Regions from separate parts of the Pseudomonas sp. GW823-FHT02E01 genome, predicted to be linked through region 1. Evidence: riboswitches for the same ligand, from Rfam matches in the RefSeq annotation. Region 1 holds a riboswitch; the other holds the start of a gene.
What was found. Region 1 has a riboswitch for cobalamin ahead of cobO (cob(I)yrinic acid a,c-diamide adenosyltransferase). Riboswitches for the same ligand answer to the same signal wherever they lie in the genome.
Positions count from the first base shown of each region.

Region 2: another riboswitch for cobalamin. It lies ahead of cobW (cobalamin biosynthesis protein CobW); the one in region 1 lies ahead of cobO (cob(I)yrinic acid a,c-diamide adenosyltransferase).

Region 1 is NZ_JBXAJS010000011.1:26,749-31,841, reverse strand. It holds gene AC1RDQ_RS23625 (O-methyltransferase) at 1-46, shown strand, start outside; gene AC1RDQ_RS23620 (PQQ-dependent sugar dehydrogenase) at 188-1,501, opposite strand; gene AC1RDQ_RS23615 (hypothetical protein) at 1,567-2,151, opposite strand; cobalamin riboswitch at 2,305-2,538, shown strand; gene cobO (cob(I)yrinic acid a,c-diamide adenosyltransferase) at 2,621-3,232, shown strand; gene AC1RDQ_RS23605 (cobyrinic acid a,c-diamide synthase CobB) at 3,229-4,611, shown strand; gene bluB (5,6-dimethylbenzimidazole synthase) at 4,608-5,093, shown strand, end outside.
Region 2 is NZ_JBXAJS010000010.1:69,303-74,395, forward strand. It holds gene nfuA (Fe-S biogenesis protein NfuA) at 1-154, shown strand, start outside; gene cobM (precorrin-4 C(11)-methyltransferase) at 299-1,045, opposite strand; gene AC1RDQ_RS22730 (cobalamin biosynthesis protein) at 1,127-1,540, opposite strand; gene AC1RDQ_RS22735 (CbtA family protein) at 1,537-2,244, opposite strand; gene AC1RDQ_RS22740 (CbtB domain-containing protein) at 2,256-2,447, opposite strand; cobalamin riboswitch at 2,569-2,794, opposite strand; cobalamin riboswitch at 3,006-3,218, shown strand; gene cobW (cobalamin biosynthesis protein CobW) at 3,322-4,392, shown strand; gene cobN (cobaltochelatase subunit CobN) at 4,396-5,093, shown strand, end outside.

The DNA of each region.
Region 1 (5,093 bases):
GTTGTTGCCGTTGGGTGATGGATTGACCCTTTGCCGCAAACGCTGAGCTGGAAATCCTGTGGGAGCGAGCTTGCTCCGGGCGGCGTTCCGACGATAGCGGTAGGTCAGTCAGCATCGATGTTGAATGTGCCGGCCTCATCGCGAGCAAGCTCGCTCCCACAGGTTTCTGAGTTCATCCGGGATGGTGTTATCTGGCAGCGGACACCCGCCACACCTTGTTCCCCACATCATCGGCCACCAACAGGTCACCCTGTCGGTCTATCACCACGCCCACCGGGCGGCCCATGGCTTCTTCCTTGCCATTGAGAAACCCGCTGAGCACATCAACCGGATTCCCGACCGGCTTGCCGGCGCGGAAGGGCACGAAAATCACTTTGTAGCCGCTGTGCGGCTTGCGGTTCCAGGAGCCGTGCTGGCCGATGAAGGCGCCTTCCCTGAAGCGCGACGGTAACTTGTTGCCTTCGGCAAACGTCAGGCCCAGTGATGCCGTGTGCGGGCCGACGGCGTAGTCCGGGGCGATAGCCTTGGCCACCAGGTCCGGGTTTTGCGGCTCGACGCGAATATCGACATGCTGGCCGAAGTAACTGTACGGCCAGCCATAGAATGCGCCGTCTTTCACCGAGGTGATGTAGTCCGGTACCAGGTCGCTGCCGATTTCATCCCGTTCGTTGACCGCAGTCCACAGCGCGCCACTGTGCGGTTCCCAGGCCATGCCGTTGGGGTTGCGCAGGCCGGACGCGAAGATCCGCTGCTGGCCAGTGGCGCGATCCACTTCCCAGATCGCCGCGCGACCTTCTTCCTTGTCCATGCCGTGTTCCGCAACGTTGCTGTTGGAACCCACGGTGACGTACAGCTTGCTGCCGTCCTTGCTGGCGATGACGTTTTTGGTCCAGTGGTGATTCAGCAGGCCGCCCGGCAGGTCGACCACTTTTGCCGGCGGTGACTTGATCTGCGTATCGCCACTTTCATAGTGAAAGCGCAGCAGGCGATCAGTGTCGGCCACATACAGGTCATTGCCGACCAGGGTCATGCCGAAGGGCGAGTTGAGGTTTTGCAGAAACACCGTGCGGGTTTCCGCGACCCCATCGTGGTCCTTGTCGCGCAGCAAGGTGATGCGGTTGGCGCTGGGCACCCTGGCTCCGGCACGCCCCATGAATTTCTTCATGATCCAGCCGCGAATGCCTTTGCCGTCTTCGGGTTTTGGGGGGGCATTGGTTTCCGCCACCAGCACATCGCCATTGGGCAGTACATAAAGCCAGCGCGGGTGATCCAGGTCTTCGGCAAAAGCGGCCACTTGGGTGCCATTGGCGGCGATGGGCTTCGCACCCTGCGGCCAGCCGATGGCCGGGGCGATGTTCACGGTCGGGATCAGGGTTTTGTCGGGTTCTGGCAGTTGAGGCGAAGGACCGGTGCCGTCGGAGACTTGCAGGCGGGCGGTCCCGCCACAAGCGGCGAGCCCTCCGCAGAACGCGATAACGAGAACGAGCGGGGGCGTGCGCATACGGTCTTCCCTATGAGTGCCTTGTTCTAATCATAGAGGCGCGTTGTCGTCCGATGGTTCAACCCTTAGCCACGTGCCTCCTTGAACAGCACTGCTATGCCGGGGTGATAGTTGCCGGCTTCGTTGCGCAACTTGCGGTAGGCATAAGGGAAATACCAGGCGACAGCGCAGCTGTGTTCCTTTTGCAGGTCGTCGACCATGTCCTGGAGCTCTTCCGGTGTGGCGCCCTGCTGGGCTTTTTGCGGGGCGACGAACAGGCAGCCGAGTTTCAGGTCGCTGGCGTGGCTCACGCGCTTCGCATCGCTGGCAACATCGAGCAGGGCCTGGGTCAGATTGAGGCTGTTGACCCGTGGCCAGCGCTGGCTGGTCTGGATGTAGGCGCGGGTTTCGGGTGAAGCCAGGAGCAGGTCGGCGCGGCTGTTGCGTTCGCCTTCTTCGGTCTGCTTGCGGGTGGGCGTCTGTTGCAGCGTGACCATCTCGGCCATCCAGGCGGCGGCAGACAGTAGTCCGAGATTGGCCTTCTCGTCGTGCCAGTACGGTGTGTCGCCATCACCGCGGACGGCGTTGTAACGGTCGATGCATTCGAACCAGCGTTCGAGCACCGGGCGCAGGAATTCCAGCTTTGGATTGCTGATGATCATGCCTTGCATGGGCTCACCCTTGTTGTTGTGTTGTGAGTTTGTGGCTCTTTGATATCACTGCTGGGAGCGTGGCACAAGATTGACGTCAGTTTATTGATTGATGGCAGTTATTCGGTCGATGGCCTCCCGGCTTTAATTGACGCTCCACCCCCAACCCTCTAACCTTCGCGGCTTGTTTCAGGTGCTCTGTGGCTTGGGTCGACAGAGTGAAACAGGGAAGCCGGTGAGTGAGTCCTTCTGTTGGTCGAAGGCCCGCAATTCCGGCGCTGCCCCCGCAACGGTAAATGAGTGAAAACTGTGTGTGATGCCACTGTGTCGATTTGATGCGGGAAGGCGCACGGTCTGGCCCCGCGGCCACTCATGAGCCCGGAGACCGGCCTGATTCATCCAGCGGCATCACGGTGGGCGATGCCAGGCTTGTTGCCTTCTATTCTTGTGCCTGCCCGCCGTTATTCCTGCCTCAACGGAGAGCTCCCCCATGACTGATACCCCCGATCGTGACGAACGCCACCTGGCGCGCATGCAGCGCAAAAAAGCCGTGATCGACGAGCGCATCGCCAATTCCCCGAACGAGTGTGGCCTGCTGCTGGTGCTGACCGGCAACGGCAAGGGCAAGAGCAGTTCGGCCTTCGGCATGCTTGCCCGCGCCATGGGGCACGGCATGCAATGCGGCGTGGTGCAGTTCATCAAGGGCCGCAACAGTACGGGGGAGGAGTTGTTCTTCCGGCGCTTTCCCGAGCAGGTGCGTTTTCATGTGATGGGCGAAGGCTTTACCTGGGAAACCCAGGACCGGCAGCGCGACATCGCCGCCGCCGAAGCCGCCTGGGCGGTGTCGCAGCAACTGCTGCGCGATCCGTCCATCGGTCTGGTGGTGCTCGATGAGCTGAACATCGCCCTCAAGCACGGCTACCTCGATCTCGATCAGGTGCTCAGCGACTTGCAGGCCCGGCCGCCGATGCAACACGTGGTGGTCACCGGTCGTGCCGCCAAGCCGGAGATGATCGAGATGGCTGACACCGTCACCGAAATGGGCGTGATCAAGCACGCCTTTCAAGCCGGGATCAAAGCGCAGAAAGGCGTCGAATTGTGAGTCAGCCTCGGCACTGTCCGGCGGTACTGATTGCCGCGCCGGCCTCTGGCCAGGGCAAGACCACCGTCACCGCGGCACTGGCCCGATTGCATCGCAATCAGGGGCGCAAGGTCCGAGTGTTCAAGTGCGGGCCCGACTTTCTCGATCCGATGATCCTCGAGCGCGCCAGCGGTGCGCCGGTGTATCAGCTGGACATGTGGATGGTCGGCGAACAGGAGAGTCGCCGGTTGCTGTGGGAAGCCGCCGCTGAAGCCGACCTGATCCTGATCGAAGGCGTCATGGGGTTGTTCGACGGTACGCCGTCGAGCGCCGATCTGGCGCGGCATTTCGGTGTGCCGGTGCTGGGGGTGATCGATGGCACCGCCATGGCCCAGACCTTTGGCGCATTGGCCCTGGGGCTGGCGCGTTATCAGCCGGACTTGCCGTTTGCCGGCGTGCTGGCCAATCGTGTCGGCACGCAGCGCCATGCGCAACTGCTCGAAGGCAGTTTGACTGAAGGTTTGCGCTGGTACGGCGCGCTGTCCCGGGAAACCGGGATCGAATTGCCGAGCCGGCACCTGGGGCTGGTGCAGGCCAGTGAGTTGAACGATCTCGACCTGCGCCTCGACGCGGCAGCCGATGCCCTGGCCAGCAGTTGCGAGGTCGCGCTGCCACCGGCAGTCGAATTCGCCGCCCCTGATGTCATCGCGGCCGAACCGCTGCTGGCCGGTGTACGCATTGCCGTCGCCCGCGATGAAGCCTTTGCGTTCACCTATGGCGCGAGCCTGGATCTGCTGCGGGCGATGGGCGCCGAGTTGTCATTCTTCTCGCCGATCCGCGACCGTGCATTGCCGCAGGCGGACAGCCTGTATCTGCCGGGCGGCTACCCGGAACTGCATCATGTTGCGCTGGCGCAAAACACCGCGATGCTCGATGCGATCCGCGCCCACCACCAGGCAGGCAAACCGTTGCTCGCCGAGTGTGGCGGCATGCTGTATCTGCTCGACTCCCTGACCGATGTCGAAGGCACTCGCGCCGAACTGGTTGGCTTGCTGGCCGGTGATGCAGTCATGCAAAAGCGCCTGGCAGCGCTGGCTCTGCAAGCGGTGGAACTGCCGGAAGGCTCGCTGCGCGGGCACACCTATCACCATTCGCTGACCACCACTGAACTGGCGCCGATTGCCCGTGGCTTGAGCCCTAACGGCGGGCGTGGAGCGGAGGCGGTCTACCGTGAGGGGCGGATGACTGCCTCTTACGTGCACTTTTATTTTCCGTCGAACCCCTCGGCGATTGCCGCGCTGTTTGCGCCTGACCTTGAAGCCGCCTTCGCGAGCAAGCCCACTCCCACAGGGGATTGCGTTTCAAATGTGGGAGCGGGCTTGCTCGCGAAGAGGCCATGAGCGACAACGCATTCTCCGAAGACGAGCGCGCGGCGGTGTACCGCGCCATCGCCGAACGCCGCGACATGCGCCACTTCAGCGGCGGCACCGTCGAGCCCGAATTGCTCCGTCGTCTGCTCGAAGCCGCGCATCAGGCCCCCAGTGTCGGCCTGATGCAGCCCTGGCGCTTCATCCGCATCAGCGATCGCGCCTTGCGCGGGCAAATCCAGGCCCTGGTAGAAGAAGAACGCATCCGCACCGCCGAAGCCCTTGGCGAGCGCAGCGATGAGTTCATGAAGCTCAAGGTGGAAGGCATCAACGATTGCGCCGAGCTGCTGGTCGCCGCACTGATGGACGACCGCGAGCAGCATATCTTCGGCCGCCGCACGCTGCCGGAAATGGACATGGCTTCGTTGTCCTGCGCGATCCAGAACCTGTGGCTGGCGTCCCGTGCCGAAGGGCTGGGCATGGGGTGGGTGTCTCTGTTCGAACCACAGGCACTG
Region 2 (5,093 bases), on a different contig from region 1:
CGTCCTGCAGTTCGGTGGTGGTTGCCAGGGCTGCGGCCAGGCCGACGTGACGCTGAAGGAAGGCATCGAGCGCACCTTGCTCGAGCGCATCCCGGAGCTCAAAGGTGTTCGCGACGTGACCGACCACACGCAGAAAGAAAACGCCTACTACTAAGGTGTTCGCTGCGAATTGAAAAAACGGCGCCCCGTGAGCGCCGTTTTTTTATGGGTCGAATTCACTGAAGCCTTCGCGAGCAAGCCCGCTCCCACAGGGGAATGCATTCCAAATGTGGGAGCGGGCTTGCTCGCGAAGAGGGCGCTATGGGCGATAGAGATGCGCATGCCCCGCGCGATACAGCGATGACTCGCTGAAGTGGTCACTGCCCAGCACCCGACCCACCAGAATCAACGCCGTACGACGAAATCCCTTCGATTCAACCTTCCCGGCAATATCTGCCAGCGTGCCCACCACCCAATCCTGATCCGGCCAGCTCGCTCGATGCACCACTGCAATCGGGCAATCGGCGCCGTAATGGGGCAGCAGTTCCTCGACGATCTTCGCCAGGTGACTGACCCCCAAATGAATCGCCATGGTCGCGCCGTGCTGCGCCAGGCTGGAGAATTCCTCTCCGGGTGGCATGGCGGTTTTGTCGGCGTAGCGAGTCAGGATCACGCTCTGTGAAATGTCCGGCAGGGTCAGTTCCGCGCCCAAGAGCGCTGCGCAAGCGGCTGCGGCAGTCACGCCGGGTACGATTTCGAACGCAATGCCCAGTTCACGCAGATAGCGAATCTGCTCGCCAATTGCGCCATACAGGCTTGGATCGCCAGAGTGCACCCGGGCCACATCCTGGCCTTTGGTGTGGGCGGTCTTGATCAGGTCGATGATCTGTTCCAGGTGCAGTTCGGCGCTGTTGACCACCTGTTCGGCACAGTGACCTTCCAGTACGGCGGCCGGCACCAGTGAGCCGGCATATATGATCACCGGGCAACTGCGAATCAGCCGCTGGCCCTTGACGGTGATCAGTTCGGGGTCGCCGGGACCTGCGCCAATGAAGTAGACGGTCATCGTCGGTTCCTGTGGGAAAAAGGGGCTGAACAGGCCTTCAGATGAAGAATGTTCATGATCAAAGGCGGGGATTATCGGTTTTTACGCAGCGCCAGCCAATGCCAGGGTTGCCTGGGCATATTTTTGTCGTGGAATCAGCAGTTTTGCCGGGGCCTGGGCCAGTTGTTCGGCCAGGGCCAGTGCGGCGCTTTCCGCAACGCCGTAGCAACCGGTGCGTTCAAACGCGATTTGCGATTGATGGCTGAGTTGCGGTTCATAAGCGGCCAGTTGCTCACTGCTGAAATACATCAGTTCCAGGCCGAGTTGCTGAGCCAGTTCGATCAGTGCAGGTTCGTCGCGCTTCGAATCGATGCTGGCCAGCGCCTTGATTTCATGACGAGCTATCTGGTGCGCCTCCAGCGCCTGATCGAGCAGCGCCAGCAACGTGCTGACGGGGCAGCCCCGTTGGCAGCCCAGACCGACCACCAGGGTCGGCGCTGTGCTGACGTCAGTCATGCGTTGTATTGACCATCGCTTTTGCGACGGAACAACCAGGCGCTGATCAGGCCCAGGGCCAGCCAGAATGCCACGTTGGTCAGTTGCGAAGCGATTTTGAACCGGGTTTCCAGTGCCTCTGGAGCAAGCATCGAATGCACCTCCGGTTGCGGCGCGCCAATCACATGGGGGACGGCGAGGATCGCCGCGCCGAGGACTTTCATCAGCCAGTGACGGCTGAACACGATCAGCGCAATACCGACGGCGGTGGAGGCGGCGGTACCGACCCACCACAGTTGCCGTTGTGCGAGGTCGGCGGCGGCAGTGCCTGGCAATTCAGGTGGCAGACCGAGGGTCGGCGCGAGCACGAAGGTTGCGTAACCGGCCAGGCCCCAGAGCAGGCCTTGAGAGGTTTTGGTCGGCGCACGCAAGGTGTACAGGCCGGCCAGCATCAGGGCGAAACCGACCGCCACCACCAGGTTGCCACCAGTGGTCGACAGCACGCGCTGCCAGCCATCTTCCGGCTCCCAGGCTTGTGCATCATGAGTGTGAGCAGCCATCGCACCGTCGGCGTGTTCATGCATTTCAACAGCGGCCGGTTCGGCTTTTTCGTAGGTCTCGGCCTGCAAAATCAGCGGGGCGACCCAGAAACTTTGCAGCAGGGTCAGCAACAGGGCGGCCAGCAGCCCGGTGAAACCTGCGGTTTGCGCAATACGCTTGATCATGTCGACAGCTCTCAATGGCACGGGAACGCGGAGCTGTGACGGGTATCGTGGGCGGCGTTGTGCACCGCTTCGATGTGCGAGAAACCGGCGAAATACACAAGGCATGCGCCCAGGATCGACGCGCAGACGGCGGCGGCCAGACGTTGGGTCAGGGTTGAGGTGGTGCTTGCGGCTGTGTGTTCGGCGCTGCTGATGATCGACATGGCGTTTCCCTCTGGTCTGTCAGCGGGGAATAAGAGCGCATGCAAAACCCCGCACGACCAGGCGCGCAAGGTTTCAAACAGCGCCCGCCCACCGCGGGTTTGTTGGTTCAGTGATCGTACTGGTCACTTTGTGTTGCGGGCCGGTCTCCGGGCTCACGAGGGGCAAAGGCTTGCGCCTGGACCTGAAAGCATCACCTTCCCATGCCGCAGTGGCACAGTGGATCTGACGCTTCGCTCGCTTACCGTTGCGGGGGCAGCACCGGACTGACATGGCTTAAGAGTAAAGCACATGATTCACCGGTTTCCCGTTTCACCCTGTGAAGGGCACCCGTAACAAGGTGTGTAGGAGAGCATGGGCGGGGGTTGGGCGTCAATTGGCAGGGGTTCTCGTTTGAGTTTCTGTGGCGAGGGGGCTTGCCCCCGTTGGGCTGCGAAGCGGCCCCCTTACTTTTATCCAGACAAAGCGTGCACTCTGGATTTGCGACGGCTTCGCCGCCGAACGGGGGCAAGCCCCCTCGCCACAGGGATCGCAAGCATTGACCCGCCCCAAGACCATGCGTAGCCTTGCGCTTTCGAGGTTCTTCGGCGTTTGTCGAAGCTAAGAAGGGAACGCGGTCAATGCCGCGGCTGCCCCCGCAACTGTGAACGGTGATGTTCGTTGCCACGCCACTGCTGACTCAATCCATGAGGCCGGCGGGAAGGCGCAGCGAATGCCAGGCTCAAGCCCGGCACATCGTCAGCCAGGAGACCTGCCTCGTCACAGATTCTCACTTTCAACCGGGCGGGGTGATCCGGTGGCGAACTCTTCAGGCACGCGCGTGCGCGTTGCCGGTCGTCGTCCCGTATGCCCGCCAGCTTAGCCATAGGGCATCCGATGAAAACACTGGCCAAACTCCCCGTCACCATCGTTACAGGCTTTCTCGGCTCGGGTAAAACCACGCTGCTGCGCCACATGCTCGACAACGCCCAGGGTCGCCGCATCGCGGTGATCGTCAACGAATTTGGCGAGTTGGGCATCGACGGCGAAATCCTCAAGCAATGCTCCATCGGTTGCACCGAAGAAGAAGCCAACGGCCGTGTCTATGAACTGGCCAACGGCTGCCTGTGCTGCACCGTCCAGGAAGAATTCTTCCCGGTGATGCGCGAACTGGTGGCCCGTCGCGGCGATCTGGACCACATTCTCATCGAAACGTCCGGTCTGGCGTTGCCCAAGCCGCTGGTGCAGGCCTTCCAGTGGCCGGAAATCCGCAGTGCCTGCACGGTGGATGCGGTAATCACCGTGGTCGACAGCCCGGCCGTGGCCGCCGGCACCTTCGCCGCGTTCCCGGATCAGGTCGACGCCCAGCGCAAACTCGACCCGAACCTGGACCACGAATCGCCGCTGCACGAACTGTTCGCCGACCAATTGGCCAGCGCTGACCTGGTGATCCTCAACAAAACCGACCTGATCAACCCGACGGACCTGGCCCGTGTGCGCCTGGAAGTCGCCGAAGAGTTGCCGCCAGCGGTGAAAATCATCGAAGCCAGCAGTGGTCGCCTGCCGCTGGACGTGCTGATCGGCCTCGGTGTCGGCTCCGAAGAACACATCGACAGCCGCCACAGCCACCACGACCATCATCACGATGGCGACGACGATCATGATGACCACGATCACGACGCCTTCGATTCGATCTCCATCGAACTGCCGCAAGCCGACGAAAGCCTGCTGCTGGACGCGCTGACCCAGTTGGTGGTCCAGCACGGCATCCTGCGCGTCAAGGGCTTTGCGGCGATTCCGAACAAGCCGATGCGCCTGCTGATCCAGGGCGTGGGTACGCGTTTTGACAAGCATTTCGACCGCCAGTGGGGCGCCGAAGAGGCGCGAGTCTCTCGCCTGGTGCTGATCGGCCAGAAACTGGACGCCACTGTTCTCGAAGCGCAATTGCGCGCCGCGCTCAGCGTGTAAGCCATGCACCTGCTCAGGACCCAGCCCGGCGGTTTCGTGTCGGATGACAACATTGCCGACCTTGGACAAACCCCCGCCGAGCTGGTGGTCCTGTGCAGCGGTGATTCCAGCCTGGCGCTGCTCGCCGAAGCGGCGCAGCAGTTGCCCGACGATTACCCGAGCGTGCGCCTGGCCAACCCGATGCAGGTGCAGAACCATGCCTCGGTTGACCTGTACGTCGATGAAGTCTTGCGCCACGCCAAGGTCATTCTGATCTCGCTGCACGGCGGCATCGCCTATTGGCGTTACGGCATCGAGCGTCTGGTCGAGCTGTCGCAGCGCGGCGTGCAGCTGATTCTGGTGCCAGGTGATGATCGCCCGGACCCGGAGCTCAGCGACTTGAGCACCGTCGGTGCCGAGGATCGCGATCGCCTCTGGCAGTTTCTGCGCCAGGGCGGCATGGGCAACGCCCTCGACTTCTTCCGCTGCCTGGCCAACCGCTGGCTGGCCCGTGATTACACCTGGGATGAGCCGCAAATCCTGCCGCGTACGGCGATTTACCATCCGCACAAACACTCTGCCGCGCTGAGCGACTGGCAGGCCGACTGGCACGTGGGTCAACCGGTGGCGGCGGTGCTGTTCTACCGCTCGCATTTGCAGGCGGCGAACACCGCATTCATTGATGTTTTTTGCCAGCGTTTGCAGGCGGCGGGGTTGAATCC